Regions from separate parts of the Nonomuraea rubra genome, predicted to be linked through region 1. Evidence: riboswitches for the same ligand, from Rfam matches in the RefSeq annotation. Region 1 holds a riboswitch; each other region holds the start of a gene.
The links. Region 1 has a riboswitch for cyclic di-AMP ahead of HD593_RS35935 (CHAP domain-containing protein). Riboswitches for the same ligand answer to the same signal wherever they lie in the genome.
Positions count from the first base shown of each region.

Region 2: it holds a riboswitch for cyclic di-AMP, as region 1 does, so the genes downstream of both, HD593_RS65010 (hypothetical protein) here and HD593_RS35935 (CHAP domain-containing protein) in region 1, are expected to answer to the same signal.
Region 3: it holds a riboswitch for cyclic di-AMP, as region 1 does, so the genes downstream of both, HD593_RS38580 (C40 family peptidase) here and HD593_RS35935 (CHAP domain-containing protein) in region 1, are expected to answer to the same signal.
Region 4: it holds a riboswitch for cyclic di-AMP, as region 1 does, so the genes downstream of both, HD593_RS11670 (coiled-coil domain-containing protein) here and HD593_RS35935 (CHAP domain-containing protein) in region 1, are expected to answer to the same signal.

Region 1 is NZ_JACHMI010000001.1:7,910,434-7,917,811, forward strand. Features, by position in the region: gene HD593_RS35915 (DUF6716 putative glycosyltransferase) at 1-458, opposite strand, end outside; gene HD593_RS35920 (hypothetical protein) at 461-1,405, opposite strand; gene HD593_RS35925 (aldo/keto reductase) at 1,504-2,325, shown strand; gene HD593_RS35930 (Gfo/Idh/MocA family protein) at 2,412-3,365, shown strand; cyclic di-AMP (ydaO/yuaA leader) riboswitch at 3,483-3,619, shown strand; gene HD593_RS35935 (CHAP domain-containing protein) at 3,632-4,342, shown strand; gene HD593_RS35940 (DUF6928 family protein) at 4,505-5,275, shown strand; gene HD593_RS35945 (ABC transporter ATP-binding protein) at 5,285-7,099, opposite strand; gene HD593_RS35950 (ATP-binding cassette domain-containing protein) at 7,096-7,378, opposite strand, start outside.
Region 2 is NZ_JACHMI010000001.1:1,620,646-1,628,023, forward strand. Features, by position in the region: gene HD593_RS07570 (rod shape-determining protein) at 1-838, opposite strand, end outside; gene HD593_RS07575 (class I SAM-dependent methyltransferase) at 918-1,490, shown strand; gene HD593_RS07580 (DUF5302 domain-containing protein) at 1,559-1,759, shown strand; cyclic di-AMP (ydaO/yuaA leader) riboswitch at 1,923-2,058, shown strand; gene HD593_RS65010 (hypothetical protein) at 2,244-2,966, shown strand; gene HD593_RS07590 (alpha/beta fold hydrolase) at 3,024-3,869, shown strand; gene HD593_RS07595 (hypothetical protein) at 3,920-4,291, opposite strand; gene HD593_RS07600 (roadblock/LC7 domain-containing protein) at 4,309-4,683, opposite strand; gene HD593_RS07605 (hypothetical protein) at 4,713-5,543, opposite strand; gene HD593_RS07610 (roadblock/LC7 domain-containing protein) at 5,547-5,921, opposite strand; gene HD593_RS07615 (winged helix-turn-helix transcriptional regulator) at 6,059-6,409, opposite strand; gene HD593_RS07620 (NAD(P)-dependent oxidoreductase) at 6,464-7,066, shown strand; gene HD593_RS07625 (DUF4032 domain-containing protein) at 7,060-7,378, opposite strand, start outside.
Region 3 is NZ_JACHMI010000001.1:8,482,704-8,490,081, forward strand. Features, by position in the region: gene HD593_RS38560 (carbohydrate ABC transporter permease) at 1-914, shown strand, start outside; gene HD593_RS38565 (glycosyltransferase family 4 protein) at 926-1,996, opposite strand; gene HD593_RS38570 (M48 family metallopeptidase) at 2,089-3,738, opposite strand; gene HD593_RS38575 (gluzincin family metallopeptidase) at 3,750-4,571, opposite strand; gene HD593_RS38580 (C40 family peptidase) at 4,671-5,195, opposite strand; cyclic di-AMP (ydaO/yuaA leader) riboswitch at 5,269-5,435, opposite strand; gene HD593_RS38585 (C40 family peptidase) at 5,852-6,805, opposite strand; gene HD593_RS38590 (NYN domain-containing protein) at 6,911-7,378, opposite strand, start outside.
Region 4 is NZ_JACHMI010000001.1:2,566,504-2,573,881, forward strand. Features, by position in the region: gene HD593_RS11660 (S41 family peptidase) at 1-854, shown strand, start outside; gene HD593_RS11665 (alpha/beta hydrolase family protein) at 861-2,012, shown strand; gene HD593_RS11670 (coiled-coil domain-containing protein) at 2,009-3,004, opposite strand; cyclic di-AMP (ydaO/yuaA leader) riboswitch at 3,011-3,155, opposite strand; gene galT (galactose-1-phosphate uridylyltransferase) at 3,225-4,301, opposite strand; gene HD593_RS11680 (DeoR/GlpR family DNA-binding transcription regulator) at 4,298-5,077, opposite strand; gene HD593_RS65090 (50S ribosomal protein bL37) at 5,211-5,288, shown strand; gene HD593_RS11685 (TrpB-like pyridoxal phosphate-dependent enzyme) at 5,343-6,650, opposite strand; gene HD593_RS11690 (nucleoside/nucleotide kinase family protein) at 6,675-7,301, opposite strand.

The sequences.
Region 1 (7,378 bases):
GCCAGCCCGATCGCGCCTCCCCCGCCAAGCCTGGAGGCGATCTCGGAGAACTCGGCCACCTCCCGCTCGCTGTGCACCACGAACAGGTCGCAGCCGCTGCGGAACAACCACGCCTTCTCCGTCGCCGGCACCGAGATGCCGGGCAGCCCGCTGACGAACACCGGCCGCGGCCGCAGGTCGTCCAGCACCTCGGCCACCAGCACGTCCACCACGGGGCCCGTGCAGGCCACGAGGATCACGTCGGGCTGGGTCCGCTCGGCCAGCCGCCGCACCGAGCGCGCGGACAGCACGGGCGGCGGGCCGCCCGCCCTGCCGTTGACCGCCGCGACGATCTGCTCCCGCGAGGGGGCGATCGGGGTACGCACCACGACCAGCTCCGTCACACAGCCCGAAGGCAGGTCACCGAGCAGGCAGGCCGCCCATTTCAGATACGAGTCGGAGTCGGCGACCGCCAACACTTTCAACTGGACACTCCGGTCAAATGCGATCGCAGGGCGGGGGCCGCCCTGCTGGTCCACCAGGCATCGGGAACGTCCACGGGCTCGACGGCGACGCCGCGCGGGCTGAGCAGCACCCGCAGCGAGGTGATCGCGGTCGAGGGAAGGCTGAGCACGCGCTGGCCCGGGTCCAGGCCGCGCAGCGTCAGCTCGGCGGGCACGCCGGCGTCGTGGACGGTGATGCCGGGACGCTCCCGGATCAGGGCGACGTCCACGGGGTCCTCGCGGCGGTGCGGGTAGTAGGCCAGCGGCTCGCGCGCGGCCAGGTCGGTCAGCCAGCGCAGGTAGTGGTCGCGGTGCACGAGGCCGTTGCGTACCAGGGAGGTGCCGAGCACGACCGTGCGCTCGGCCGGGCTCTCGGCGCTGGGCGGCTGGGCGCGCAGCCAGGCGAAGTCGTGGCGGACGAGGTCGACGCCCGCCTCGCGGACGGCCTCGGCCAGCTTGTCGTCCACGTTCAGGGCGGTGAAGACGGACACCTGGCTCAGGCGCAGCCGCAGCGCGGCCGCCACGCCGAGGGCGGCGCGCAGCCTGGTGCGGTTGGCGCGGGCGCGCAGCAGCGGCCGGAACGGGCCCGCGGCGAGCAGTTCGAGCAGCCGCAGCGTGGCCAGCCCGTCGTCCACGATGACGATGCGGCCCGGCCTGGAGGTGAGCCAGCGCAGCTGCACCTTGCCGGAGAAGGCGTCCCCGACGGCCTGCACGCGCCTGGGCATGCGCTCGCGCGGCTCGGCCAGCACCAGCCCGTCGGGCAGCCCCAGGGAGCGCAGCTCGCGGCGCGTGGCCTTCAGCGGCCGCAGGCCCGCCCGCGGCACGACAGCCGTCTCGGGGCCGAGAAGACCGGCGTGGTGGGCCTCGACGGCGCACAGCATCTGGAGCGGGGACTCCACCCAGGCCGACGCCTGCTCGACCACTCGTTGCCCTCCCAGCGGGGTGATGGCGCGTTAACGACCGCTTCAAGCTAGCCCCACCGCCTTAAGCCCTCAGAAACGCGGCGTGAACAATGGAGGGTATGAATTCGCTCATGCTCAACACCGACGGCGTGCAGATCCCGCAGCTCGGGTACGGCGTCTGGCAGGTCCCGGCCGAGGAGGCCGAGCAGGCGGTCGCCGCCGCGTTCCAGGCCGGCTACCGGCACGTCGACACCGCCGCCGCCTACGGCAACGAGGAGGGCGTCGGGCGGGCCGTGCGCGGCAGCGGGCTGCCGCGCGAGAAGGTGTTCGTGACCACCAAGCTGTGGAACGGCGACCACGGCCGCACCGAGGCCGCCTTCGACGAGAGCCTCGCCAGGCTGGGCCTGGACCACCTGGACCTGTTCCTGATCCACTGGCCGGTGCCGGAGCAGGACAAGTACGTGCAGGCGTGGAAGGCGATGGAGAAGATCTACCGTGACGGCCGGGTCAGGGCCATCGGGGTCTCCAACTTCACGGTGAACACCCTCACCAGGCTCATGGACGAGACCGGCATCACGCCCTCCATCAACCAGATCGAGCTCCACCCGTACCTGCAGCAACGCGAGATGCGGGCCTTCCACGAGGCCAACGGCATCCTCACCGAGGCCTGGAGCCCGCTGGGGCAGGGCAAGGGCCTGCTCTCGGACCCGGCGCTGTCGGTGCTGTCGGGCAAGTACGGCAAGACGCCCGCGCAGATCGTGCTGCGCTGGCACCTGCAGCTCGGGAACGTGGTGATCCCGAAGTCCGTCACGCCCGCGCGGATCAAGGAGAACATCGACGTGTTCGATTTCATCCTCGACACCGAGGACATGTCGGCCATCGGCGCCATGAACAAGGGGCAGCGGCTCGGGCCGGACCCCGATCGGTTCAACATGACGTAAGTGACTGGCGTGGCATTTGTGACGCCACGCCTTTAATGACATATCCCCCCATAACCTTTCCTTTACCTGCCCTATAACATCTCCGCGTGCGAGATTTCACTTGGGGAATTGCGGCGACCGGCGGTATCGCGCGTACGGTCGGAGCCGCCATCGCGGCCGAGCCCGGAATGCGGGTGGCCGCCGTCGGATCACGGAACCTGGCCAGGGCGCAGGCCCTGGCGGCCACGCTGGAGGCCGAGTCCGCGTACGGCTCCTACGAGCAGCTGTGCGCCGACCCGGCGGTGGACGCGATCTACGTGGCCACCCCGCACGCGCAGCACCTGCAGGTCGCCGAGCTGGCCATCGCCGCGGGCAAAGCCGTGCTCTGCGAGAAGCCGCTGGCGGCCACCGTGGACGACGCGGAGAAGATGGTGCGCCTGGCGCGCGAGGCGGGCGTGTTCCTGATGGAAGCCATGTGGATGCGGTTCAACCCGCTCGTCCGGCGCCTGGCGGCCGATCCGCGCTTCGGCGAGATCCGCTCGGTGCAGGCCACGTTCGGCTTCGCGGCGCCGTACGACCCGGCCCACCGGCTGTGGGCGCCTGAGCTGGGCGGCGGGGCCCTGCTCGACCTGGGGATCTACCCGTTCGGGCTGGCCCAGCTCCTCCTGGGCATGCCCGCTGACCTGCGCATCACGGGCTCCCTGGCCCCCAGCGGGGTGGATGCGGAGGCGGCCGGCGTATTGCTCTACCCCGGTGGCAGGCACGCTCTCGTGGCGACCTCATTGCTCGGGAATTACCCGAACACGGCCTGTGTTGTAGGTACTCAGATGCGGGCGGACCTCCAGACTCCGTTCTGGGCTCCGCAGCGGATCGTTCTCACCGGGCCCTCCATGGAGCCGGAAGAGCATGTGCTCGATCCGGCGGACAACGGATACGCCGGAGAGCTACGCGAAGTCCGCGCCGCCACGGCCGAAGGCAGGACCGAATCCTCGATCATGCCTCTTGACGAATCCCTTGCCATGCTGGGGCTTCTGGCCGACGCTCGCAGGCAGATTGCCTAGCTGGGCTTTTATGGATTTGTAATCCTCTTGCCTCATGTATTACCTTATGGGGCATCTTGAGGCATACGCCCGGTTTGTCCGGCTATGTCAGACCATCGCACGACACTTCGCAGGATCGTCCTGCGACCGCTGAATCCGCCTCCGGGCGGAACCGGGGACCCATGTCTTTGGGGCGAATCGGCACTCCGGTGCCGTAGGGCAGCTTCCACGCCCGAGCCCGTCAGCTAACCCGGTAAGCGGCATGGAAGCAAGGAGCACCTCCCTCGATGGCCAAGCACCGTATTACCGCTGTCTCGAAGAGCAACATCGCCCGCGCCGCCCTCGGCGCCACCGTCATCGCCTCCGCCCTCGGCGTCAACGCCATGACGGCCAACGCCGACACCGCGACGGGCGTCGCCGCGGCCACCGCCGCCAGGCACCCGGACACCGCCATCGCCGCCCACAAGGCCGGCGCCGCGGACGACCGCACCGAGACCAAGATCAACGTAACCGCCGACCAGGTCCTGGCCATGGCCAGGGCGCAGGTCGGCACCTCGGAGAACGCCTCCGGTGGCGGCACCAAGTTCCAGCAGTGGTACGCCGCCTCGCAGCGCGCCGGCGAGACCGTCGCCCGCGACGGCGGCAACCGCGCCGCGTACCTGAACGCCGCCTGGTGCTCGATGTTCGTCTCCTGGGTCGGCGAGCAGACCGGCGCCCGCCCGCAGGTCGGCTGGGACGCCTACACCGTCGCCCACGCCAAGTGGTTCGCCGCCAACGACCGCTGGGGCACCGTCGCCAAGCCCGGCGCCGTCGTGTTCTTCGCCTGGGACGGCGGCAAGAGCCTGAGCGACATCCAGCACGTCGGGTTCGTCGTGAAGGACAACCAGAACGGCACCATCTCCACGATCGAGGGCAACACCGGCAACGGCAAGGTCGAGGAGCGCATCCGTCCGAAGTCGCAGGTCGTCGGCTACGGCTACCCGCAGTACGCCGCCTGACGGAACGTTCCAAGGCCGAGCGACAGCTCCTTGCCTTCCATGTGACGCGACGAGCGCGCGTCCCCTTCCCGGGGACGCGCGCTCGTCGCGTTTCCGCGCTTCTGTCGGCCCGGCTCGCTACCTTGCCTCTCCATCGACCTCTCTCACCCCCCGGGAGCCCGCATGGGAGCCAAGACCGGCGTCATCGCCTACTCCTCCGCCGACACCCCTCTCCCCCGCCTCCTCCGTACGCCCGCCCGCCCCGGCGAGGCCGCCACCAGGGCCCTGATCGAGCGTTCCTTCCCCGGCCGGCACATCTCCCCGGCCGGGCCGGGCAACCTGTCCGACGACATCCGCCCGCCCGACGACCTCGCCTACGCCACCAGCTTCCCCGGCGCCGAGGTCATCTGCTGCTCGGCGTTCATGCTCGACCACCCGTCGCAGCTCCCCGCCCACCTCGTCGAGGCGAGCAGGGGCCGCCGGCTCGTGCTGCACGCCATGCACAGCGTGGTCGACTGGCTCGCCTTCGCCGTCTGGGAGGACGGCCGCCTTGCCCGCTCCCTCAGCCTCTCCCCGGGCAGCGGCATCATCGAGAACCTCGGCGACCCGTACCCGTTCGAGCTGCCGTACTGGAACGGCGACCACCCGGTCCCGCTCATGCCTGAATGGGAGGACCAAGACCCCTACCCCCTGCCGTTCCACCCGCTGGAGCTGGGCGAGGACGCGCTGCGCGAGCTGCTCGGCTTCACTGTCGAAGGCTCGATCGAGCCCGGGGACGTGGACGCGGAGGCCGTGGAGCTGCTCGGCTTCAGCGTCGTCGACCCGGACGGGCCCACTCCTGAGGAGCGGCGGGCGGAGTACGAGGCCATCGTGGCGCGGATGGGCGAGCCCAGGATCTTCCGCTACCAGCCCGACGGTTCCCTCAGGGAGGTCGGCCTGGACGACCTGGGCTGACGGACCCGTTCAGGTGGTGAAGGCGTCGCGCTGGATGGCGTACAGGTCGGCGTACGGGCCGGGGCGGGTGACGAGGTCGTCGTGGGTGCCCTGCTGGACGATGCGGCCGGCGTCGAGGACGACGATCAGGTCCGCCGTCCGGACCGTGGGGAAGCGGTGCGTGATCAGGAGGGTGACGGCGCCGGGATGGCGGCGGGCGGCCTCGGCGTAGCGGGCGAAGACGGCGCTCTCCGCCGGGGCGTCGAGTGAGGCCGTCGGCTCGTCCAGGACGAGGAGGAGCGGGGAGCTCCGCATCGAGGCGCGCGCCAGGGCGAGCTGCTGCCACTGACCGCCCGACAGGCGGTGACCGCGTTCGAAGGTGTCGCCCAGCTCGGTGGACAGGCCGCCGGGCAGCGCCGCGACCAGACCGGCGGCACCCGCGCGGGCCAGGGCCTCCTCCACGGCACGCCGGTCGCCAAGGCGAGGCAGGTCGCCCACGCCGACCGTTTCGGCGGCGGTCAGCTCGAAGCGTGCCAGGTCCTGGAAGACGGCGCTGATGCGCTGCCGCCACTCCCCCGGTGCCAGGGCGTGGAGGGGGACGTCGTCCGCCCGGATCTCGCCCCGGTCCGGGTGGTAGAGGCCGCACAGGAGCTTGGCCAGAGTGGTCTTGCCCGAGCCGTGCGCTCCGACCAGGGCAATCGTGGCGCCGGCGGGCAGGTGCAGGTCGAGGTCGTGCAGCACCTGACGGCCGGTGCCGGGGTAGGTGAAGGACACCTGGCGCAGGGTGATGCCGCTGCTCAGCCGCTCCGGCGGGCCGAGGGCGGGCGACCGGTGATCGGCGTTCCGGGCGGGCCGGGCAGCTCGGCGGGCGTAGCCGCGGAGCCAGGTCAGCCGGCCGGTGGCGCGCAGCCCCGCGGCGACCGAGCCGGCGTGGAACGCCAGCCGCGACGCCTGGGTGACGAACTGCACGCCGACCGTGGCCACCAGCACGAGGTCCCCGGCCGTGGCCGTCCCCTGCCGCGCCAGCCAGGCGGTGCCGGCGAGGGCGAGGACGTACCCGGCCAGGAACGTGGCCGAGCCCGCGAAGGTGAGGAGCCCCGCCCGGACCCCGGCCCGCGCCTGGACGGCCGACACCTCCTCCCAGTGCCTTACGGCCAGCTCGTCCAGGGCGGCCGCGGCGCCGCTGAGCCGTACCTCCTTAGAGGGCTCGGCGCCCGTGGCCGTCTCGGACAGCTCCCGCTCCAGGCGGGTGGTCTCGGCGGTGCGTTCGGCGGCGGCGTCGAGCCGGCGGGCGGCGCGGCCCCGGACGAGCAGCGACGGCACGACGGCACCCCCGAGCACCAGTGGCAGCAGCGGATGCACGGCGGCCATCAGCGCCACGCCCAGCCCGATCTGCACCGCGTGCTCCGCCACCAGGGCCAGCGCCCACACCGCGAAGTAGAGCTCCCGGCTCTCCTCGTGCAGCGTCTGCAACCGGTCCAGGTACGCCGGCCGCTCCAGGTGCTCGATCGTGGGGACGCCGGAGGTCAGCGTGAGGATCTCCGCCTGAACGGCCACCCCCATCCGCTCGGCCAGCTCCTGCATCAGGGCCAGCTCGGCCCGCCCCAGCGCGACACCGGCCGCCAGCGCGCCGCCCGCCGCCAGCGCCCAGAGCGCGGCCTGGACCGGCCGGCCGGCGGTGGCGGCGTCGGTCAGCTCCCGCAGGAAGACGCCCACCAGGCCGTGGCCGGCCGCGCCCGACAGGAGGAACGCGGCCAGGACGAGCCCGGCCCGGCGATCCGTCCGCCAGGCCAGGATCAGCAGGGTGCGCAGGGTGCCCCACGTGGTGCCCCGCCCGGGCGTCATCGCCCGTCCCTCGTGATCAGGTCCGCCTGGAGGCGGTACCAGTGCGCGTACCGGCCGCCCGCGGCCATCAGCTCGGCGTGGCCGCCCTGCTCGGTGATCGCCCCGCCCTCCAGGACCACGATCCGGTCGGCCCGCCGGACGGTGGCGAAACGATGCGAGATGAGCACCATGGTGCGGCCCCCGGTGCCGTCCAGGAGCCGTTCGAAGACCTCCCGCTCGGCGCGGGCGTCCAGGTGGGCGGTGGGCTCGTCCACGATCAGGGCGCGGCTGGGATCGGCG
Region 2 (7,378 bases), 6.3 Mb from region 1:
GCCCGCGCAGCAGCGCTCCGCCGCCGACCAGCACCGCGCCGCGCTCCCCGAGGTCGGCGGCCAGCTCGGCCGGGCAGCGTTCGACCGTCTCCATCGCCGCCCGCGCGATCGACTCGACCGGCTGCCCGGTGGCCTCGAAGATGTGCTGGACGGGCAGCGTCAGCTCCCGCTCGCGGCCGGTGCCGGGGTCGCGGGCCCGCACGACCACGTGCCCGTCGTGCGCGTGCCGCTTGGCCGACTCGGCCTCGCCGTCGTCGAGCTGCAGCCCGTGCTCGCGCTCCACGAAGCGGGCGATGGCCCTGTTCATGGCCTGCCCGCCGTACGGCACCGAGCCGGTCGCCACCACGGACTCGCCGGACAGCACGGCGATCCGCGCGGCGTCGCGGCCGATGTCGATCACCATGTGCCCGGTGCGGTCGGCGGGGGAGAGGCCCGCGCCGAGCGCGGCGGCCAGCGCGTGCGGGACCAGGTGCACGGTCCGGGCGTCCGCCTCGTACGCGATGTCCTGCAGCGCCTCGCGGTCCATCGGCGTGGAGTCGCCGGGCAGCGCCATGACCAGGCGCGGCCGGGCGTACGGATGCCAGTGCACCTTGCGCAGGAAGTACCTGATCATGCGCCGGGCGAGTTCGGCGTCGGCGGGCAGCCCGCCGCTGACCGGCCAGTGCGTGCGCCCGCCCGAGTCGGCGACGGCCTCCGCGCCGTACCCGACGATCTTGCCTGTGCGGTCGTCGCACATGACGACCGAGGGCTCGTCGAGCACGATGCCCTTGCGCTTGACGTAGATGCGCGTGCTCGCCGCTCCCAGATCCATTGCCAGGTCACGACCGAGGAGTCTCATCGCGGAATTGGTTTCCTGATCCGTCCCAACCCAACACCACGAACGGAACGGATCCCCTTTACCTGTTACTACTGGGACTGTGCTCGACTACGACCTCGAAGCCGGACGTTACGACGAGACCCGCGGCGGGCTTCCGCGGGCGGAGGCGGCGGCGCGGGCCGTTCTCGACCTGGTGCCCGCGTCCGGCACGCTGCTCGACCTCGCCTGCGGCACGGGCCTGGTCACCAGGGAGCTGGCCGGTCACGGCCTGCGGGTGCTCGGCGTGGACGCCTCCGCCGGGATGGCGCGGATCGCCGCGGGGCGGGTGCGCGTGGTGCTGGGCGACGGGCGCAGGCTTCCGATACGCGACCGTTCGGTGGACGCGGTCACCACGATCTGGCTGCTGCACCTGCTCGACGACGCCCGCCCGGTGCTCGCCGAGGCCGCCCGCGTGCTGCGTCCGGGGGGAGTGTTCGTCACGACCGTTGACAAGCGGGCCGCGCACGGGCACGCGGGCGCCGGGGAGTCCGCCGACCGGCCCGAGCTCGTCGTCGCCGAGCTGGCCGGGCACGGGCTGCGGCCGGCCGGGGAGTCGCGGTTCGTCGGCCACGGGCAGGGCCGTCCGGGCGGTCCCGACCCGGTGTTCCGCTTGCTGTCGTTCACTTCACAGTGAGCCCGGTTTCGCGTCATAAGCGGGGCCGTGCGAAGCTGTGAACTGTCCCCAACACCATGGAGGTCCTCATGGCGGATACACCGGAGCCGGAAGTCAGCGAAACTCCCGAGGACGAGCTGAAGCGCAAGTTCCGCGAGGCGCTGGAGCGCAAGCGCAACCAGCACGCGGGCTCGGGCGCGGGTGGCAGGGGCGGCGACCCATCCAAGATCCACGGGGCGCACGGTCCGGCTGCGAGTAAAAGATCGTTCAGGCGCAAGAGCGGCGGCTGAGGCTGGAATTCCGCGGGGGTACGGCATGCCGTGCCCCCTTTTACTTTGCCCGGGGAGGTAGATCTTTCGCCCGATTCATGAAGAATTGTTTGCAGATGTCCGTTTCCGTGGCTACTGTAATCGCCATTACCAGCCGGTTACCCGGTCCTTACCCCAGAAGGACGGCCGGTTGGCGCCGAATCCCGAGCGATCGGGAACCGGGGAACCACCTCCGTTGGGGTGAATCCGGCACGTGCCGGTAGGGCAACTCCACCGCCCGAACCCGTCAGCTAACCCGGTAGGCGTGATGGAGAGGACAACTTACCCCATGCATCAGCGCGTCGTACCCCCGGACCGCGTCTTGACGGCCGCCCGCTGAGCGGCCCCCTTCCCCAAAGGCTCGTATCTTGCGCTCCGCGTAGCGACCCTCGCGGCGCTCTGCCCCGCTGCGCCCTCATCCCCTGAGTGCAACCTCCCTGTCCCCCAGTGAAGGGTTTGCTGTTTCATGTCTGCCCGTTTTGGCCTGCGCTCCCTCGCCGTGCTGACCGCCTCCACCACCTGCGCGCTGAGCATCGCCACCACCGCCGCCCACGCTGACACCGACACCGACACCGGTGAGAAGATCCTGCTCAAGGGCTCGACCACAGCCTCGTACTTCTGGGACGACGCCTCCGGCCGCGCCGGCGACACGGGCCTGCCGGCCAGTGGCAAGCCGATGCAGAAGGGGCTGGCCGCCAGCCCGAGCTGGCCGCTGCTGACCGAGGGTTACGTGGTCTACAAGGGCAAGAAGATGCCCTTCTTCGTGGGTGACCGCGGGCCGGGCACGCCCTCCAACCGCGGCATCATGCTGGACCTCGACGCCAAGACGTTCGCCGAGCTGACCGGCGGCGAGTTCAACTCCTCCACGCTGGGCGTGGACGGCATCGGCGGCCAGGGCCACATCGAGGTCGACTACGTCATCACCAAGTGGGGTGACGGCGTGGGCAAGAAGAACTACCCGGTGCCGTTCTCGACCGGCGCCTGGGCCGAACGTGACAGGAACCCGGCGACCCCGCCGCAGGCCGAGGAGGACACCTCCGCCGGCGGCAGCCTCCCCGACACCCCCGCGGGCGAGCAGCAGGAGTCGGGCACGGCCGGCGGCACGCTGCTGGCGGCCGGCGCGCTGGCCATCGCGGGCGGCGGCGTGCTGCTCGGCGGCGAGCGCCTGCGCATGCTCCTCGTACGCTGACCCCGAGCATCGAGCCGCTCTTTACGTAGCGAGCACCAGAATGTCATTCTGGTCGTCGTGACCACCCGCGCAGCCGCGAACGGCATCGACATCGCCTACGAGAGCTTCGGCTCACCCGACGGGCGCCCGCTGCTCCTCATCATGGGGCTCGGCGCCCAGCTCATCCAGTGGGACGAGGGGCTCTGCGAGCTCCTGGCGGAGCAGGGACACCACGTCGTACGGTTCGACAACCGCGACGCGGGCCTGTCCACGCACTTCCACGAGCACGGCGTGCCCGCGAGGGGTGCCGCGCCGCCGTACCTGCTGGACGACCTGGCCGACGACACCGCGGCCCTCATGGACGTGCTCGGCTGGCCGGCGGCGCACGTCGTGGGAGCCTCGATGGGCGGCATGGTCGCCCAGACGCTGGCCATCAGGCACCCCGCCCGGGTGCTGACGCTGACCTCCGTCATGTCCACGCCTGGCCCCTCCGTGGCCCCGCCCACGCAGGCCGCCGCCGCGATCCTGATGGGCCGGCCGGCCGAGAGCCGCGAGGCGGTGCTGGAGCAGGCGGTGCTGACCTGGTCCACCATCGGCTCGCCGGGGTACGAGCTGGACCAGGACAGGATCAAGGCGATGGCCGGGCTGGCCTACGACCGCTGCTTCGACCCGGCGGGCACGGCCAGGCAGCTCGCCGCGATCATGGCGTCGGGCGACCGTACGGAGCTGCTCGGCCAGGTCAAGGTGCCCACGCTGGTGCTGCACGGGGAGGCGGACCCGCTCATCCCGGTGGTGGGCGGCCGGGCCACGGCCGCGGCCATCCCGGGGGCGCGGCTGGTGACGTACCCGGGGATGGGCCACGACCTGCCGCGCGAGCTCTGGCCGGCCTTCGTCGCCGAGATCACCAAGCTGACCTCCGCCTGACGCCGCCGGTGGCCCCGCCCCATGGTGGGGCCGGGCCACCGGAACGCGCGTCAGACCTCCAGCTTCTCCTCGATGCCCCGGAGCTGGTGGCGGGCCAGCGCCAGGTTGGCGCGGTTGCGGTCGAGCGCCAGATACAGGAACAGGCCCTTGCCGCCGCGCCCGGTGATCGGGCGGATGATGTGGTACTGGCCGCTCAGCGTGATCAGGATGTCCTCGATGTTGTCCTTGAGGCCCAGCGAGTCCATCGTGCGCAGCTTGGCCTTGACCACCTCGGTGTTGCCGGCCGCGGCGATCTGCAGGTCCAGGTCCTTGGAGCCGCCGAGGGCGCCGAGCGCCATGCCGCTGCCGTGATCGACGATCGCGGCTCCGATGGAGCCGTCGATGCTCATCATCTCCTTGAGTGACACGTCCATGCCGGCCATGGTCTTCCTCCTTGTCATCAGTGCTTGCGTGCCGAGACGGCGGCCAGCGCGGCAGCCGTCTTCCTGCCCTCCAGCCGCAGCAGCCCGACGTTCGCGCCGGGTCCGGCCAGGACCGTGAGGACGATGGTGGGGCCGGCGGCGTAGAAGGCCGTGAAACCGGCGGTGCCGGAGACGAGCGTCTCCTCCAGCGTCCCGTGGCCGGTGATGGCCAGCATCCGCCTGCTCATCGCGAGCAGCGCCGCCGCCAGCGCCGCCGCCTGCTCGCCCTGCTCCCCGGGCAGGTCGCAGGCGAGTTGCAGGCCGTCCACGGTGCAGGCGACGCTGCCCTGGACGTCCGGGGTGCGCTCACGCAGGAGCGCCATCTCCTCCAGAACCTCTTGCCGTAGCTCCACAGGTGGCCTCCTCCTGAGTGAGGGGAACCTCACGACAGCTCCTCGAGCGCCTTCTTCAGCCGCATCAGCAGCGCCAGATCGGTGGGGTCGCCCGTCATGGGCGGGCCCAGCGGCTGGGCCGGCGCCAGCGGGTCGTGCGGCGGACGCCCGCCGGGCTTCCGCCGTTGTGGCAGGTCGTGCGGCGCGCGCTCGCCGTGCTCCCGCCGCTGCGGCAGGTCGGGTGCGGCGAGCAGCCCCGAGGCGGCCAGCCGGCGCACCGCCAGCAGCACCGGGTACGCCGGCCGGCCGATCTGCTTGGCCAGCTCCAGCGGGGTCGCCTTCTGGTCTGCCCTGACGATGACCTCCCACTGGACGCGGCTCAGCGTCACCCCGTGGCCGGGCAGCCGCGGCAGCGGCCGTACCGGGAGGGTGTCCACGTCGGCGGAGGGCCAGATCCGGGCGAGCTGCGCCCGCCGCCGCGCGCACTCCCGCACCAGTCCCGGCACGTCGAAGAACCACTGCCCGCCCAGCCAGTGCCGCTCGCCCGGGCGGAACTTGGGGCGTGCCCCACCGGCCGGCAGCAGGAAGAAGGCCGCGTCCAGGACCCCGCCGAGCACCGCGTACTGCAGCTCGCCCGGCGTGAGCGGCCCCTCGGCGAGCAGTCGCTCGCAGCCGCCGTCGGCCTGCAGCCGCCGCAGCGCCGCCTCGCTCATCAGCCCCCTGGCCGCGAGCAGCCGCTCCACGCTGGGGGTCTGGGCGCACTCCATGTACGTCACGCGCCCGTCCGAGAGGAAGATCGTGCCGCTCCTGCCCACCTGCAGCGCGCCCGTGGAGCGCTCGCGGGCGAGCCCGGCCAGGAGTGTGTCGAGCTTGTTGGCCATGGGTCACGCCGTGAGCCGGCTGGAGATGGTGCGCAGGCGGTGCCTGGCCAGGGCGAGGTTGGATCGTTCCAGGTCAAGGCGTACGTAGATGACCAGCGGCCCCTCGAACACCGTCTCCAGCAGCCGGAGCAGATGGTGACCCTTGTCCGTGGTGACGAGCATGTCGTCGATGCGGACGACGTCGCCCGGGCAGGTGCGGGCCAGGCCGTCGGTGGTGGCGCGCAGGGCCTCGGTCAGCGCGGCGGCCGACCGGTCGGCGTCCACGCCCACGGCCGTGCTGAAGGCCACCGCCATGCCGCTCGTGTGGTCCACCAGCATGGCGTCCAGCGCGCCCGGGATGGACATGACCTCCGCCAGGCAGCCGTCGATTCCCAGCACGTGACCTCCCTCACCGTGGTGGAACGCAGACAGCGTAGGGCGACGGGGATGAGTCCACGTGACGGGCGGTCACAGGTGTGGAGGTTTTATACGGCCGCGGAGTAGAAAAACACCACTGGTACGGAAAAACGTACGATTTATGAGAATTTCTCGCGGCAGCGCATGATCTCGGCGACATTTCGCTCGGCCCAGTCGGCCACCACGGAGATCGGCCCGTGCAGCGAGCGCCCGAGGTCCGTCAGCGCGTACTCGACCCGCGGCGGCACCTCGGCGAACACCTCCCGCGTCACCAGCCCGTCCTGCTCCATGGCGCGCAACGTCTGCGTCAGCACCTTGGGCGTGACCCCGCCGATCCGCGTCCTGAGCCGGGTGAAGCGCATGGGCCCGCCGTCGAGGCAGAGCAGCACCAGTGCCGACCATTTGTCCCCGATCCGATCCAGGACCACCCTGGTCGGGCAATTAGGGTCGAAGACATCACCGGTATCCATAAGGTACTTATAGCACGATGAAGTAACCAGTATCCGTTGGATACTGTGGCCGGCATGAAGATCCTTCTGTTCGGCGCGACCGGCATGGTCGGCAGCCGCATCGCCACCGAGCTGCGCGACCGTGGCCACGAGGTCACCGGAATCAGCCGCAAGGGCCCTGTCAAGGGCGACGTCCACGACACCGCCGCGCTGGCCGAGGGCCACGACGCGATCGTCTCCGCGATCGCCCCGCCGCGCGACGGCAGCGACCCCGAGCCGCCCTTCCTGGCGGCCTACCGCGCGCTCGTCGACGGCGCGCGGGCGTCGGGGGTGCGGCGGGTGATCGTCGTGGGCGGCGCGGGCAGCCTCCAGGTCGCCCCGGGGCAGGACCTGGTCGACACGCCCGGCTTCCCGGACGCCTACAAGAAGGAGGCGCTGGCCGGCCGCTCGCTGCTGCGCCTGTTCCGCGAGGTCGAGGACCTGGACTGGACGTTCGTCTCCCCGGCGGCGGAGATCGCGCCGGGGGAGCGCACCGGGGTCTTCCGGCTCGGCGGCGACATGCTCATGACCGACGCCGAGGGCCGCAGCTTCATCACCGCCGAGGACTTCGCCGTCGCCATCGCCGACGAGGTGGACAAGGACGCCCACCCCCGGCAGCGCGTCAGCGTGGCCTACTGATCGGCCTCCTCGGGCAGCAGCGCCCGCTCGTCGGGCTTGTGCACCAGCACGTTGTCCACGTACGACTTCACCGCCGCGGCCAGCCCGACGTCGGCCCCCTCCTGCTCCGACAGGAACCAGCGGTGGTCGAGGAGCTCGTGGAAGAGCTGCGCGGGCTCCAGCTTCCCGCGCAGCTCGGCGGGGATGGCGTCCACGGTCGGCTGGAACACCTCGGCCAGCCACCGGTGCGCCACGATCGCCTCGTCCTCGTGCCGCAGCCCCTTGGCCACCCGGAACCCGTCGAGGTCGTTGAGCAGCCGCCTGGCCTGGTTC
Region 3 (7,378 bases), 570 kb from region 1:
CCCTCACCGCGCCCGCCTCCGCTCCCCCCGGCCAGGCGCGGCGCGCGCCCGCGCGGCGCCCGGTCCGGCCGCTGCGGGTCCTGCTGCACGCCTTCCTCCTGCTGGTGGCGCTGGGCTGGCTGCTGCCGCTGGTGCTGGCCGTGTACGCCTCGCTGCGGCCGTACGAGGAGACGGCCCGCCTGGGGTACGTCTCGCTGCCCGAGCAGCTCACGCTCGACTACTACACGCAGGCGTGGACGCAGGCCGAGTTACCCCGCTACTACCTCAACACGTTGATCATCGTGGTGCCCGCGGTGGTGGTGACGCTGCTGCTGGCCTCGTTCACGGCGTTCGCGATCGCGCGGCTGCGCATCCCGGGCCGCAGGACGCTGCTGATCGTGTTCACCGCGGGCAACCTGCTGCCGCCGCAGGTCCTCATCACGCCGCTCTACACGCTCTACACGCTGGTCCCGCTGCCGGCGTGGCTGTCGGACTCGCAGTCGCTCTACGACTCCTACCTGGGGCTGATCCTCATCCACGTGGCGTTCCAGTTCGGCTTCTGCGTCTTCGTGATGGCGAACTTCATGCGCACGATCCCGGAGGAGATCAGCGAGGCGGCGCTGGTGGACGGGGCGGGGGTGTGGAAGCGGTACTGGCGGCTGACGCTGCCGCTGTGCCGTCCGGTGCTGGCGGCGCTGTCCACGCTGCAGTTCACCTGGATGTACAACGACTTCCTGTGGGCGCTGGTGCTGATGTCGTCGGGCGACAAGCTGCCCGTCACCTCGGCGCTGAACAACCTGCGCGGCCAGTTCTTCACCGACTACAACCTGCTGGCCGCCGGCTCGATGCTGGTGGCGCTGCCGACGCTGATCGTCTTCCAGCTGCTGCACAAGCAGTTCGTGGCCGGGCTCACGCTCGGCTCCACGAAGGGTTAGCGCACGAAGGGTCAGAGCAGCCGGTGGAAGCGGGCGGCCACCTGCTCCCACGCCCACTCGCGGGCGACCCAGTCGCGGCCGCCCGCGCCCATCTTGCGCGCCTTGTCGGGGTCCGTCAGCAGCTCCACGATGGCCTGCGCCACCTCGCCCGGGTCCTCCCCGTTCACGACCAGGCCGGTCTCGCCGGGCCTGACCGCGTCCGGCGCGCCGCCGGACGCGCCCGCCACCACGGGCAGCCCGGTCGCGGACGCCTCCAGGAACACGATCCCGAGCCCCTCCACGTCCACTCCCCCGAGCCTGGTACGGCACGGCATCGCGAACACGTCGCCCACGGCGTAGTACCCCGGCAACGCGGCCGCCGGCACCGTACCGGTGAACCTGATCGACTCCTGCCCGGCCGCCAGCCGCTCCAGCCTCTTGCGGTACGGGCCGCCGCCCACCAGCAGCAGCACCGCGTCCGGCACCGAGCGCAGCACCCGGGGCCAGGCCCTGATGAGCTGGTCCTGGCCCTTGCGTGGCACCAGCCGGGAGACGCACACCACGACCGGCCGCCCGGCCAGGCCCGGCTCCGCCGTGGTGGCGCCGGGGTGGAACTGGCGGACGTCCACGCCGGGCGCGAGCCGGACGAGCTTGCCGTCCGGGATGGCGGCCACCAGCCGCTGGCGCGTGTACTCGCCCAGGTAGGTCACCACGTCGGCATGCCCGCCGATCCTGCGCAGCACCGAGCGGAAGCCCGGCGCGCTCGCCCACGACGCCTCGTGGCCGTGGGTGAGCATCACCACCCGCCGCGCGCCCGCCCGCCGCAGGCGCGGGGCGAGCAGTCCCAGCGGCGCCGCCGCGCCGAACACCACGGTCCGCACGCCGTGCTCGGCCACCAGCCCGGCCGCCGTGCGCGCGACGGCCGGGATGGGCAGCATGAGCCGCGTCGGGTGCCGCACGATCCGGTACGGCTGGCGCCGGTCGAACTCGGCGGCGCCCGGCCAGGCCGGAGCGTAGACCACGACGCCGGGCGTGCGCAGCGCGAGCCCGTGCACGAACGACTGGATGCCGCCCGGCCTGGGCGGGAAGTCGTTCGTCACGATGAGCACGCCGCCGCCGAGGTCGCCGGCGGGGTCGCCGGCGGGGTCGCCGGCGGGGTCGTCGGCTGGGGCGTCGGCTGGGTGGCCGGGGTGGGTCACGGCTCGGGGACGCCGTTCAGCTTGGCCCATGCGCGGGCCATCGCGATGCGCTCGGGGCCGGAGGGATGGGAGGCATAGAGGACATATTCCACCGCATCCGGCGACAAGTCGGAAATATTCGTTATGGCGAGCCGTTTTTGCATGGCGATGAACATGGCCGGATCCCCCGTCAGGTCCAGCGCGTGCACGTCGGCCCTGGCCTCGATGTGCCGGCTGATCACGTTCTGGGCCGGGCCCATGATCAGCGAGCCGATCGTCATGAGGCCCATGACCACGCCCACCGCCCGGGGGTCGCTGATCGAGGTGACGCCGGTGCGCCGCCGTAGCGGCTTGAGTACCAGGAACAGCGCGATCGCGCCGAAGCCGGCGCTCAGGGCGCCGATGACCGTGCCGTACAGCACGTCGTCGTACTTGGCGTGCCCCAGCTCGTGCGCCACGACCAGCTCGACCTCCCGCTGCGGGGCCCGCAGCAGCGTGTCGTAGACGACGATGCGGCGCGTGGCGCCGAAGCCGGACACGTACGCGTTGAGCGCCGTCGTGCGGCGCGAGGCGTCGGCGACCAGCACGTCCTCGACCGGTACGCCGTCACGCGCGGCCATGTCCAGCAGGTTCGTGCGCAGGGGGCCCTGCCGCATGGAGCTGAAGTCGTTGAACAGCGGCTCGAACACCACCGGGTACACGAACGACGTCACCACCGTCAGCGCGAACGCGCCCACCGCCGCGGGGATCCACCAGCGCCTGACCTTGCGCGCCAGCGCGACCAGGGCCAGCAGCATGACGCAGACCAGGAACACCTCCACGCCCAGGTTCTTCAGCCGGTCGCCCGCCCAGCCGGCCCAGTCCTGGGTCGACAGGCCGTAGTCCCGCAGGATCGTCTCGACCCAGATGCCGAGCGGCCACCTGATCAGCTCGACGAGCGCGGTGATCACCAGGGTGCCCAGGACGACCCGCAACCACCACGGGCCCCGCAGCCTGCCCAGCACCCTGGCGCTGAACGGAGTGGCGACCAGGATGCCGGCGATGATGATCGTGAGGGCCAGCGAGAGGTAGCTCGGCAGGGTGGTGGCCGCGTCGAACGCCTGCGCCCTGGCGATCTGGGCGGCGCTGAAGTCGCGGGCCGGGTCGGGCGGGCCACTGGTCAGTACCTGCCAGGGGGTGCTGAAGGCGGCCACGGCCACGATCACCAGGCCCAGCAGCACGAGCGCGATCGCCGCCGCCCGCGTCCCGCCGTCTCCTCCTGTCATGGGCACCTCCTCACGATGCCCCGGCACGGGCTCCGCCGCATCGCCCTGCACGTGCCGCTTCCCCTCGCCTCGCGCCGCTTCGTCGGGCGCGTGCCACTCCGCCCCGCCTCCCGCCGCCTTGCCGGGCGTGGAGCCCGCCGCGTCCCCCGGTGCCATCGTGCTGTCGGAGCGGGCGCTGTCGGGGTATGAGGTGCCCGAGTGAGCGGCGCCCGAGTGAGCGGCGCTGGGGCGGGGGTGTCCGGGCCGGGCGGCGTCCTCCGATTCCGCCGCCTCCTCCCCGTACGAGCCATCGCCGAGCGCCGTGTCCTCATCCGGATGGCCGGCGGCGCCCACGGCGGCCATCGCGCCATCCGCCACGTCCCCTTCCCGTGCCACGTCGTCGGTGTCTCTTCGATCGTCCATCGGCCTCCCCTTCACCCGAGCTGATCCCGCACGTACGCGCGCCACCGTGCCGTCAGCGTGGCGACGGAGAGCCCCAGCGAGGCGAGCGCCCGATCGACGCCCGCCACCTGGGCTGCACGGTAGAGCCCCACCAGGGTCCCCTCACCGAACCGGTCAGCGAGGAAGCGACACGCCAGCCAGGCCTCCTGGTACGCCCGGGCCAGCCGGTCGGGGTCACGCCCATCCGCCGCGAAAGCCGCAGGTCCGGGCAAAGCGCTCGGCAGCCGTCCGGCCCGCACCTCGGCCGCCAGTTCGGCGGCGGCGACGGTCACGGGCAGCCCGGCGTCGCGGTAGCCGACGTAGTCGGCGAAACCCTCGTACAGCCAGACGGGCAGGCCGCCGGTACCGGCCACGACGTGGGTCAGCTCGTGGGTGAGGACGACGTCCCTGCCGGTGGGGTTGAGCGTGGCGAACGCCTCGGGCACGACGATCACGCGCCGGCCGTCGGCCACGGCGGCCAGCCCGTCGAGCCGTCCCCCGCCGGCCAGGCGGGCGGCGTCACGGCCGGACTCCGGCAGCACGACCAGGGGGCGTACGGGCCTGCCGAGCACGGCCGAGACCCGCGCGCCCGCGCTGTCGGCCCTGCGCGCCAGCTCGTCGAGCCGCTCGGCCGGAACGGTGCCGGGCCCCGCCACGGTGGAACGGGCGCCGCGGCTCACGGCCGTACGCCGTCCGGGCCACAGGCCGCGCAGCTCGGGGGGAAGGATGGGGGAACCGGGCAGCGGGGTGGCGGCGGCGGGGACGAGAAGCAGCAGGCCCGTCACCACGGCTCGCCGGCTCACCTGCTCGAACACGATGCCCGATCGTAGTGCTCCCCGCCGGCGGAGGGCTCCGGACGTGCGAGAGCCCCGTCCGGATCCAGGAAATCCTCCAGGAATCCGGACGGGGCTTCTTCACATGCCGGGTCGGACCGCGCCCACGAAGGACGATCGGCGCCATCCGCTCAGCTTGTCGACGCGTACCCGTTCACCTGTCCGCGGCGAGTGGATCATTTTGCCCTTGCCGACGTACATGCCCACGTGGCCGAGCCCGCTGAAGAACATCAGGTCGCCAGGCTGGAGATTGCGCCAGGAGACCTTGTGCTTGGTGCGGGCGAACTGGCTGCTCGCCACGCGCGGGAGCTTGACGCCGGCCTTCTTCCAGGCGAACTGGACGAGACCGGAGCAGTCAAACGAACCAGGCCCTGTGCCTCCGTACCGGTACGGGTCACCGATCTGGTTCTTGGCCACGGCGAGGGCCTTGCGGGCCTTCATCTTCTGCCGAGCGAGCTTGGCGGCCCTTCGCTGGGCTGCTGTGGCCTTCTGGGACGTCCTGGCGGTGGTTTCCGCCTTCACCGTCGTCAGAGTGGCCGTCTCGCTCGTCGTCGCCGCCTGAGCCGTTGGGGCATGGAGGATCAGACCTCCGGCCGTCACGGTCATCGTGAGTGCTACGCCACTCAGGGCAAGGCGGGACAGGCGGGGGTTGTGCAGGGGACTAGACAGGATTTCTCCTTGTGTCTTCCACGAACGCCTACCGGGTTAGCTGACGGATTCGGGCGTGGAAGTCGCCCTACGGCGCGATGGGCGCGCCGATTCACCCCTGATCCCTTGGGGAACGTGGGATCTCTTGGGTCCCCGGCTCCGTGCCTCCTGGCTGCACGGATTCGGCAGGTCGCGTGCCCCGATCGAGATTCGATGTGGGGATGCTCGGGGTGCGACCGGCGGATTTTTTTATCTGTCGCACATCGGGAGGGACCGATGCGGGATTCGCGGCGACATGGCTTGTTCACCGCGACGACGCCAGAAGCTACGCCGAAAGGTCAAGGATCGGCAAAGGCTGAGTCAGGTTGTAAAGATCAGCCAGAGGGGTGAGTCAAGTTGGAAACCCCTGCTGGAACACCAGGTTCCGTTACTGAAATGTGACCCTGCTCACACTTCGAAATCACCGAGCTTGTCAGGTGGCATTTGTCGCCTACGTCACATTTGTCGCCCTTTAAACGTGAGCAACGCCACTGGGAGCGCTCCCGGGCCACCGGTCTACGATGCGCGATAGTAGAAGCGCCGGTGACCGCGAAACGGCCTCACAACCGGCCTGCTTACGGGCGAACCGCTCCGACCAGGGAACGGCCGTACGCGGAGAGCTTGACGACCTTGACGACGTCGCCCGTCTGCGGCGCATGGACGATCTGCCCGTTGCCCGCGTACATGCTGACGTGCCCGAGCCCTTCGCTGAAGATCAGGTCTCCGGGCTGCAGCGCGTCGAGGTCCACCTTCCGGCTGGCCCCCCAGGACCACTGCTGCCACGTCGTACGAGGCAGCGACACCCCCGCCGCCGCCCAGGCCGCCTGGGTGAGCCCGGAGCAGTCGAAGCCCCGCGGCCCGGTGCCGCCGTAGATGTACGGCTTGCCCACCTGCGCGAACGCGAACCGCAACGCCGCCGCCGCGCTGCCCGACGCCGGACCCGTGTACTTGATGCCGGTGCTGTTCGGGTTGCCGGGGTTGTACGCCCCCAGCCTGTCCAGCAGCTTCTTCTGCTCGGCGATCAGCTTGCGGATCTCGGAGCGCTCCTTCTCGACGGCGTCGCGCTCCTCCTCGGCCTCGTCCAGCGCGACCTCGGCCTTGTCACGCTCGGTCTTCAGCCCCTTGTTCTCGCGATCGAAGGCGGCCAGCTTCTCGGCCCGCTCGCGCGAGAGCTGCCCGGCGACGGCCCAGCCCGTGAGCATGGCCTGCGGGTTGTCCGAGCCGAACATGCCGGGCCAGGAGGTGACGTCCTCACCGAGCTTGTAGCTCTCGACGGCCATCCCGATCACCTGCGCGCGCAGCTCCGCGACGGTCTGCAGCTTGCGCTTGTAGCTGTCGTTCAGCTTCGTGTAGGTGCCCTTGGCCTTCTTGTAGCGCTCGTTCGCCTGGTTGAACTGCTCGACGACCTTGTCGGCCTTGTCGTTGAGCTTCTCCAGCTTGGCCTTGGCCTGCGCCAAGGTGGGGCGGGGATCGGCGAGGGCAGCTCCCAGCGGGGTCAGCACCAGTCCGAACGCGAGACCCGCGGCCACCGGTACCCTGCCAAACCTCACTGTATCGCCTCCCAGGGATTACACCTGGGGCGAAATAGTACAGAAGTGGCAGGCGAGGTATCGCCAAACCCACCAATTCGTAATTTATGCGCGGCCCAGCCGGCGCAGCAGCAAGCCAGACGGAACGGGTCTGGCGCCCATCCGCCTGACGGACTCGGCCACCTCCCGATCCGACGACACCACGGCGATGGCCCGGCCGGACGGCTCGGCCCGGACGAGCTGCCGGATGAGGTCGTCGGCGATCTCCCCCGGCGCGCTGAACAGCACCCGCACCCCGCGCGGCGCCACCACCTGCACGGGCGCGTTGAGCTCCGCACCGTCGAACACCACCGTCACCTCGACCCTGGTCTGCGCCACCAGCCCGCCCAGCGAGGTCATCAGCCGGGTGCGCTGGTCGGCGAGGGTGAGGGTGCCGTAGCCGGTCTTGGTGACGTTGTAGCCGTCGATGATCAGGTGCACCTGCGGCAGCGCGAGGAGCTGGTCGAGGAGCTGCGGGTCGTCGTCGGCCAGGGCGCGCGCGGGCACGCCGCGCACGCCGGGGCGCTCGCCGGT
Region 4 (7,378 bases), 5.3 Mb from region 1:
TCCCGCCCCTGTTCGTCACCACCGTGCAGGGCGGCGCGGCACAGGCGGCCGGGGTTCGTCCCGGCGACGTCATCGAGTCGATCAACGGCTCGGCGCCCTTCATCGACGGCAGGGCCACCTCCGCGATCGCCGCGCTCTACCCCGACTACCCGGAAGCGCGCCCGGTCCGGCTCCGGCTGCTGCGCGAGAGCACCGGCCGCCGCTGGACCGTGACGCTCGAACCGGGCCTCTACCAGCGGGACCTCGCCACCCTCCAGGTGGTGCGGTCGAAGCTGCTGGACGACGGCGTCGCCTACGTACGCCTGTCCGGGTTCGCCCCCGACTCGGCGAAACGGGCGCTCAACGCGATCGCCAGGATGCGCCAGGGCAGGACGCTCACCGGCGTCGTGCTGGACCTGCGCGGCAACGGCGGCGGCATCCCCGCCGAGGCGGTGCGGCTGGTGAGCGCGTTCGTCCACGGCAAGGTCACCGGATACCAGTGCGCCGTGGACGGCACGTGCGAGGCCTTCCGCACCGACGACACCGTCGAGCTGGTGGGGCTGCCGCTGGCGGTGCTGATCGACCGCAGCTGCGCCTCGGCGTGCGAGCACGTCAGCTCGGCGGTGAAGGATCTGCGGATCGGGCAGCTCGTCGGCACCAGGACGGCCGGCGTCATCTCGGGCCCCGCGCAGTCGTACCTGCTGGCGGACAACACCACGCTGAGCTTCCCCGCCAAGCACCACCTCGGCCCGGACCGCGAGGTGGTCGACCGGATCGGCGTGCCGCCCGACCACCACGTGATCCCGTCCCCGCGTGACGCGGCGGCGGGGCGCGATCCCGTCCTGGCCAAGGCCCTGACCCTGCTGCACGAGTGAGGGAACATGAGACCGATCGCGGTGGCGCTCGCCGGGCTGGCCGTTCTCGCGGCATCCGCCTGCACCGCGCCCACCCCGCCCAGAACCGCCGCCGTGGCGCCCCCGCCGTCCGGCCCCGCCACCCTGCCCGCCCCCACGGGCGAGCACCCGGTCGGCACCACCGTCCTGCATCTGAAGGACACCTCCCGCCCCGACCCGTGGAACCTGGACGCCGGGGCCAGGGAGCTCAAGGTCACGCTGTGGTACCCGGCGGAGGAGCGGGGCGGGCCGCGGGCGCCGTACATGTCGGCCAAGGAGTCGGAGCTGGTGCTGAAGGGGCTCAGGAGCGCGAACGTGCCGCCCGACACGCTCAGCAGGACGCGCACGAACGCCGTCGCGGACGCCGAGCCCGCCGGCCGGGAGCTGCCGCTGGTGCTGCTCTCGCCCGGCTTCACCAAGCCGGTCAGCACGCTCACGTCGCTGGCCGAGGACCTGGCCAGCCGAGGGTACGTGGTGGCCGGCATCGACCACCCCTACGAGAGCTACGCCACGACCCTGGCCGACGGGACGGTCGCGGAGTGCCTGGCGTGCGACAGCGACACGGACCCGGGCTTCGGCACGGGCGTGGCCCGGATCCGGGCGGCGGACGCCTCGTTCGTGCTCGACCGGCTCCCGTCCGCGTGGGACGGCTCCGCGGTGCTCGACCGCTCCAGGATCGCGATGGCGGGGCAGTCGATCGGCGGGGCGAGCGCCCTGGCGGCCATGGTGCGGGACCCGCGGCTCCGCGCCGGGATCAACCTGGACGGCTCCACCTACGCCCGGATCCCGAAGAGCGGGTTCTCCCGGCCGTTCCTGTTCGTGGGCGCGCCCGAGCACGTCCCCGGCGGGCGGGACCCGTCGTGGGAGCGCGACTGGAAGCTGCTGACCGGGTGGAAACGCTGGATCGTGGTGACGGGCGCGGATCACCAGTCCTTCACCGACGGCCCGCTGCTGCAGGGCTCGCTCGGCATCACGCCCGCCTACGGCGCCCTGCCCGCGCAGCGATCCGCCGAGCTCACCCGCACGTACGTGGCGGCCTTCCTCGACCGGCACCTCAAGGCGCAGGAGCGGCCGGTCCTGGACGAGCCGTCCCCGCGCTACCCGGAGGTCAGGTTCTGCCCTTCGGCCTGTGACTCCTAGTTCATCGAGATGTGCACGTGGTCGAAGTGGTTCTCGGTGATGCTGCCCCGGTCGGACATCGCGCGCCAGCCGGACCCCTGGTTGATCCGCTGCTTCCAGATCACGTACTTGACGCCCAGCTTGTCCTGGTTCTTGATCGCCCAGTCCGCGATCCTGTCGCCGAGCGCGAGGTTCGCGGCCGAGGGCATCGAGCCGCCGGAGCTCATCATGAAGTCGCAGGCCCGGCCCAGCGGGTGCTCGCCGCTGGAGCCCGAGCGGAAGCAGCCCACCGTGAACGGCAGCGAGAAGTTCTTCTCCACCTGGGCCTTCATCAGCCGCGTACGGGAGGTGATGTTGTCGGAGCCCGTGGGCAGCTCGGGGGCCCAGGTGCCGTTGGCGTTGCGGCCCGTCCCGTACGGCACGAGGTCTTCGAGCTTGTCCTTGATGTCGTCGATGACCTTCTCGGCCTCGTCGCGCTGCTCGTCCACGTTGGCGGCATCCGCCTTGATCTTGACCGTCAGCGCGGCGGCCTCCTCGCTGGCCTTCTGCTTGTCGTCGCGGGCCTTGGCCACGATCGCGACGAGCGCCTGCTGCTCGGCCGTGAGCTGTTCGAGCAGGGCGGCGCTGCCGGCGTCCGTCGGGAGCATGAAGCCGGGCAGCGAGGAGGGGTCGCCGTTCTGGTAACGCAGGCGGGCGATGTCGGCGACCCGCTGCTCGGCTCCGGCCAGCGTCTGCTCGGCGGCCGCCAGCTTGGCGGCGGCCGTCTTGGCGGACTCCTGCGCCTTGGCCAGCTCGACGCGCTTGAGGTTGTACTGCTCGATGAGCTTGTCGACCTTGTTGTTGAGCTGCTTGAGCTGGGCGCGGAGCTCGGCTTCCGTGGGTTTCGGCGCCGCTGAGGCGGCGGTGGTGCGGGCCGTCGACCGGGCGACGGCGGTGGCGGGGGCCGCCGACAGGGCGGCGGCGGTGGCGGTAATGAGGCCGATGGCAAGGATCGCGGGGGACGAAGCCGCCACGTGGATGTTTCCTCTCCCTCTGCCGGCCGGGTTAGCTGACGGGTTCGGGCATGGGAGGTGCGATTCCCTACCGCCGTAGCGGATTCACCCCAGGTGCGGTTTGGGTCCCCGGCTCCCGGGCGAGGCGCCCGGGATTAGGCGTTGCTACGGCCGTTACGGCCGGTGCATATGGGGATATTAGTGGTAGATCACGAGTAATGCGACCTTAACTAGAAATCCATTAGTGATCTATCTGTGATCGAATCATGCGTGCCGCCTCCTCGGGCAGCACGTCGTTCACGAACGCCCCCATCGCGGACTCCGAACCCGCCAGGAACTTGAGCTTGTTCGCCGCCCGCCTGATGCTGAACAGCTCCAGATGCAGGTACGCCAGCTCCCTGCCCGCCCGCACCGGCGCCTGGTGCCAGGCCGCGATGTACGGCATCGTCATGTCGAACAGCCCGTCGAACGCCCGCAGCACCGAGGTGTACAGCGGCGCGAACGCCGCCCGCTCCTCCTCCGTCAGCGCCGCCAGGTCGGGCACCTGCCGGTGCGGGTAGACATGCACCTCGAACGGCCAGCGCGCGGCGGCCGGCACGAAGGCCGTCCACAGCTCGTTGGCGGCCACCACCCGGGTCCCGGCCTCCCGCTCGGCGGCCAGCACGTCGGCGAACAGGTTCCCCTTGGTGTAGCGCCCGGCGGCGGCCAGCTGCAGCTTCGTCCTGGGCGTCACGTACGGGTAGGCGTAGATCTGGCCGTGCGGGTGGGCCAGCGTGATGCCGATCTCCTCGCCCCGGTTCTCGAAGCAGAACACCTGCTCCACGCCCTCGATGTGGGACAGCTCGGCCGTGCGGTCGGCCCACGCCTCCATGACCAGCTCCACCTGGGAGTCGGAGAGCTTGGAGAAGGAGGAGGAGTGATCGGAGGTGAAGCACACCACCTCGCACCGCCCCACCGCCGGACGGACGTCACTCAACCCGCCCGGCTCCACATAAGTCCCGAAATTTGTGGAGAAAGAGGGAAAGCGGTTCTCGAACACCACCACGTCGTAGTCGTAGGCCGGGATCTCCGACGACCGCGTGTCCGACGACGGGCACAGCGGGCACTCGGCCGTGCCGCCGGTCGGCAGGAACGTGCGCGTCTGCCGGTGCCCGGCGATCGCGATCCACTCCTCGGTCAGCGGGTCGTAGCGCAGCTCGGACGCCACGGGGCGGGGCTCCAGGGTCCGGCGGTCGATCGCGCTCCTGTCGGCGTCGTCACGCCGGTCGAAGTAGATCAGCTCCCGGCCGTCGGCCAGATGGGTGATGGTGCGCTTCAAGACGAGCCCTCCGCGATGATCAGTTCTCCGGCCCGTTCGGCCAGCTCGGTGCGTGCGTCCTCCGGCAGCCCCGCGTCGCTGATGACCACGTGGGCCTCGCTCAGCTCGGCGATGGTGCTGATGCCGACGGTGTTCCACTTCGTGTGGTCGGCGGGGACGACCAGCCGGGTCGCGGCCGTCACCAGCTCTCTGTCGGTCTCGGACTCCAGCAGGTTGGGCGTGGTGAACCCGGCCCGCACGCTCATCCCGTGCACGCCCAGGAAGAGCGTGTCCACGTGCAGGCGGCGGATCGCGGCCACGGCGACGGGGCCCACCAGGGCGTCGGACGGCGTGCGTACGCCGCCGGTCAGCACGACCGTGCGGTCGGCGCGCGGGTTGCGGTGGAAGACGTCGGCGACCGGGATCGAGTTGGTGATCACGGTCAGCTCGGGCACGCCGACCAGGTGCCGGGCCAGCGCCCACGTGGTGGTGCCCGCCGACAGCGCCACGGCCGTGCCGGGGCGGACGAGCGTGGCGGCGTGGCGCGCGATGGCCTCTTTCTCCTGCTGCTGGCGGGCGGACTTGGCGGTGAAGCCGGGCTCCTCTGTGGAGCCGGGGCCGAGCGCCGTCGCGCCGCCGTGCACCTTCTCCAGCAGCCCGCGTTCGGCCAGCACCTCGAGGTCGCGGCGGATGGTCATGTCGGAGACGCCGAGCTCGCGTACGAGATCGGCCACCCGGACGCCGCCGTTGCTGCGCACGCGTTCGAGAATCGCCTGCTGACGCTGCTGTGCGAGCACGCCCGCTCCTTCCAACAGATTCCACCAAATTATGACACGGAATTGTTGGGGAATGTTAGTTAGCGCGGGAACGCTTGCGCTGGTCAGCGCGGCGGGAGACGGTGAGGGCTCACCGATCACCGGAGGCGAGCTTATGGCCAGGCGCGCACGCAAGGGCAGGGCACGCAAGAAGAAGAAGGCGAACCACGGCAAGCGCCCCACGGCGCGATGACGTGGGGCGGCCGGGGGTGGCCGCCCCGTTCCGGCGGCCACCCCCGGCTGTTCGTCACGGCAGTTCGCTCAGTGCCTGGTCGATGCGGTCCTGCGGCAGCGTGTAGTCCTCCAGCTCGCCCGCCAGATACCGGTCATAGGCCCCCAGATCGAAGTGCCCATGACCGCACAACGCCGTCAGGATCACCTTCTCCTCGCCGCTCTCCCTGCAGCGCAGCGCCTCGGCGATCGTCTCGGCCAGCGCGTGCGTGGGCTCGGGCGCGGGCACGATCCCCTCGGTCCTGGCGAAGCGCACGCCGGCCTCGAAGCACTCGTTCTGGGCGCGGGTCACCGCCTCGAACAGGCCCAGCTCGTACAGGTGCGACAGCAGCGGCGACATGCCGTGATAGCGCAGCCCGCCCGCGTGGATCGGGTCCGGCACGAACGAGTGCCCCAGCGTGTGCATCTTCAGCAGCGGCGTGAAGCCGGCCGTGTCACCGAAGTCGTAGGCGTACGCGCCGCGCGTGAACGTCGGGCAGGCCGCCGGCTCCACCGCGCGGAACACCGTCCGGATGCGCCCCGCCAGCTTCTCCCGCAGGAAGGGGAAGGCCAGGCCGGCGAAGTTCGAGCCGCCGCCGGTGCAGCCGATGACCAGGTCCGGCATCTCCGGGAGCTGGGCGAGCGCCTCCTCGCCGATCACCGTCTGGTGCAGCAGGACGTGGTTGAGCACGGAGCCGAGCGCGTACCTGGCGTCGGGCGTCGCGCCCGCCACCTCGACCGCCTCGCTGATCGCGATCCCCAGGCTGCCGGGAGAGTCCGGATCGCCCGCGAGGATCTTGCTGCCCGCGCCGGTCACGGGGGAGGGGCTGGCGTGCACGGTGGCGCCGTACACCTGCATGAGGGAGCGGCGGTAGGGCTTCTGGTCGTACGAGGCCCGTACCATCCAGATCCGGCACTCCAGGCCGAACTGGGCGCAGGCGAACGCCAGCGCCGACCCCCACTGACCGGCGCCGGTCTCGGTGGTGAGCAGCCGCACCCCCTCGCGCGCGTTGTAGTACGCCTGCGGCACGGCCGTGTTCGGCTTGTGCGACCCGGCGGGGGAGCCGCCCTCGTACTTGTAGTAGATCCTGGCCGGCGTGCCCAGCGCCCGCTCCAGCCGGTGCGCCCGGATCAGCGGCGTCGGCCGCCAGAGCCGGTAGACGTCCAGCACCTCCTGCGGGATCGGGACGTACCGCTCGCCGCTGACCTCCTGCCCGATCAGCTCCATGGGGAAGAGCGGCGCCAGATCGTCGGGACCGACGGGCCGGCGCGTGCCGGGATGCAGCGGCGGAGGCGGCGGGGCGGGCAGATCGGGAACGATGTTGTACCAGTTGCTGGGGATCATTGCCTCAGTCTGCGCCGCCGGAGTTCACCGGACCAGCACCGCCGGCCGTTCGGGGTGATCGGCGCGTACCACGACGTCGGCCGCCTCCTGGGGCCGCGCCTCCCGCTCGTACCGCTCGTAGGCAGGCAACGTCCACCGCTCGCCCTCCGGCGTCCCCCGCTCCAGCGCGCCCGGCGACAGCCACACGTGCACGCTCACGTCGAACGCCAGCCCCCGCCCCAGCAGCAGCGCCCCGTCCACCAGCACCACCCCGCCCGGAGGCAGCTCCGTGTACGGCAGCCGGTAGGCCCGGTCGATCCCGCTGTCCCACAGCGCCGGCAGCACCCGCCCCGAGCCTCCCGGTTCGAGCGGCTCCAGCACCTCCCTGCGCAACGCCTTGGCGTCGAGCCAGTCGTCGTGGAAGGCGTCGGGGTCGGTCCTGCCGTACTCCAGCCGCAGCGACGCGGGCCGCAGGAAATCGCCCGCCGACACCCGCAACACCGGCCGCCCGCGCAGCCGCAACGGCGCCACCAGCTCGTCGGCCAGCGCCCCCGGCCGCGCGGGAGGCGCCCCGTCCACGGCCACCCGCACCCACGCGCCCTGGGGGCGGCCGGAGATCAGCTCGGCCAGCTCCTCGACGAGGGCCTCACGGGAGATCGGTCGCACACGCATCGATCACAGCTTACGAGCGCCGCGTTCATCCCCTTCCGGCCACAGCCCTCCGGCCTTTGCGGGCCCTCGACGCCCGA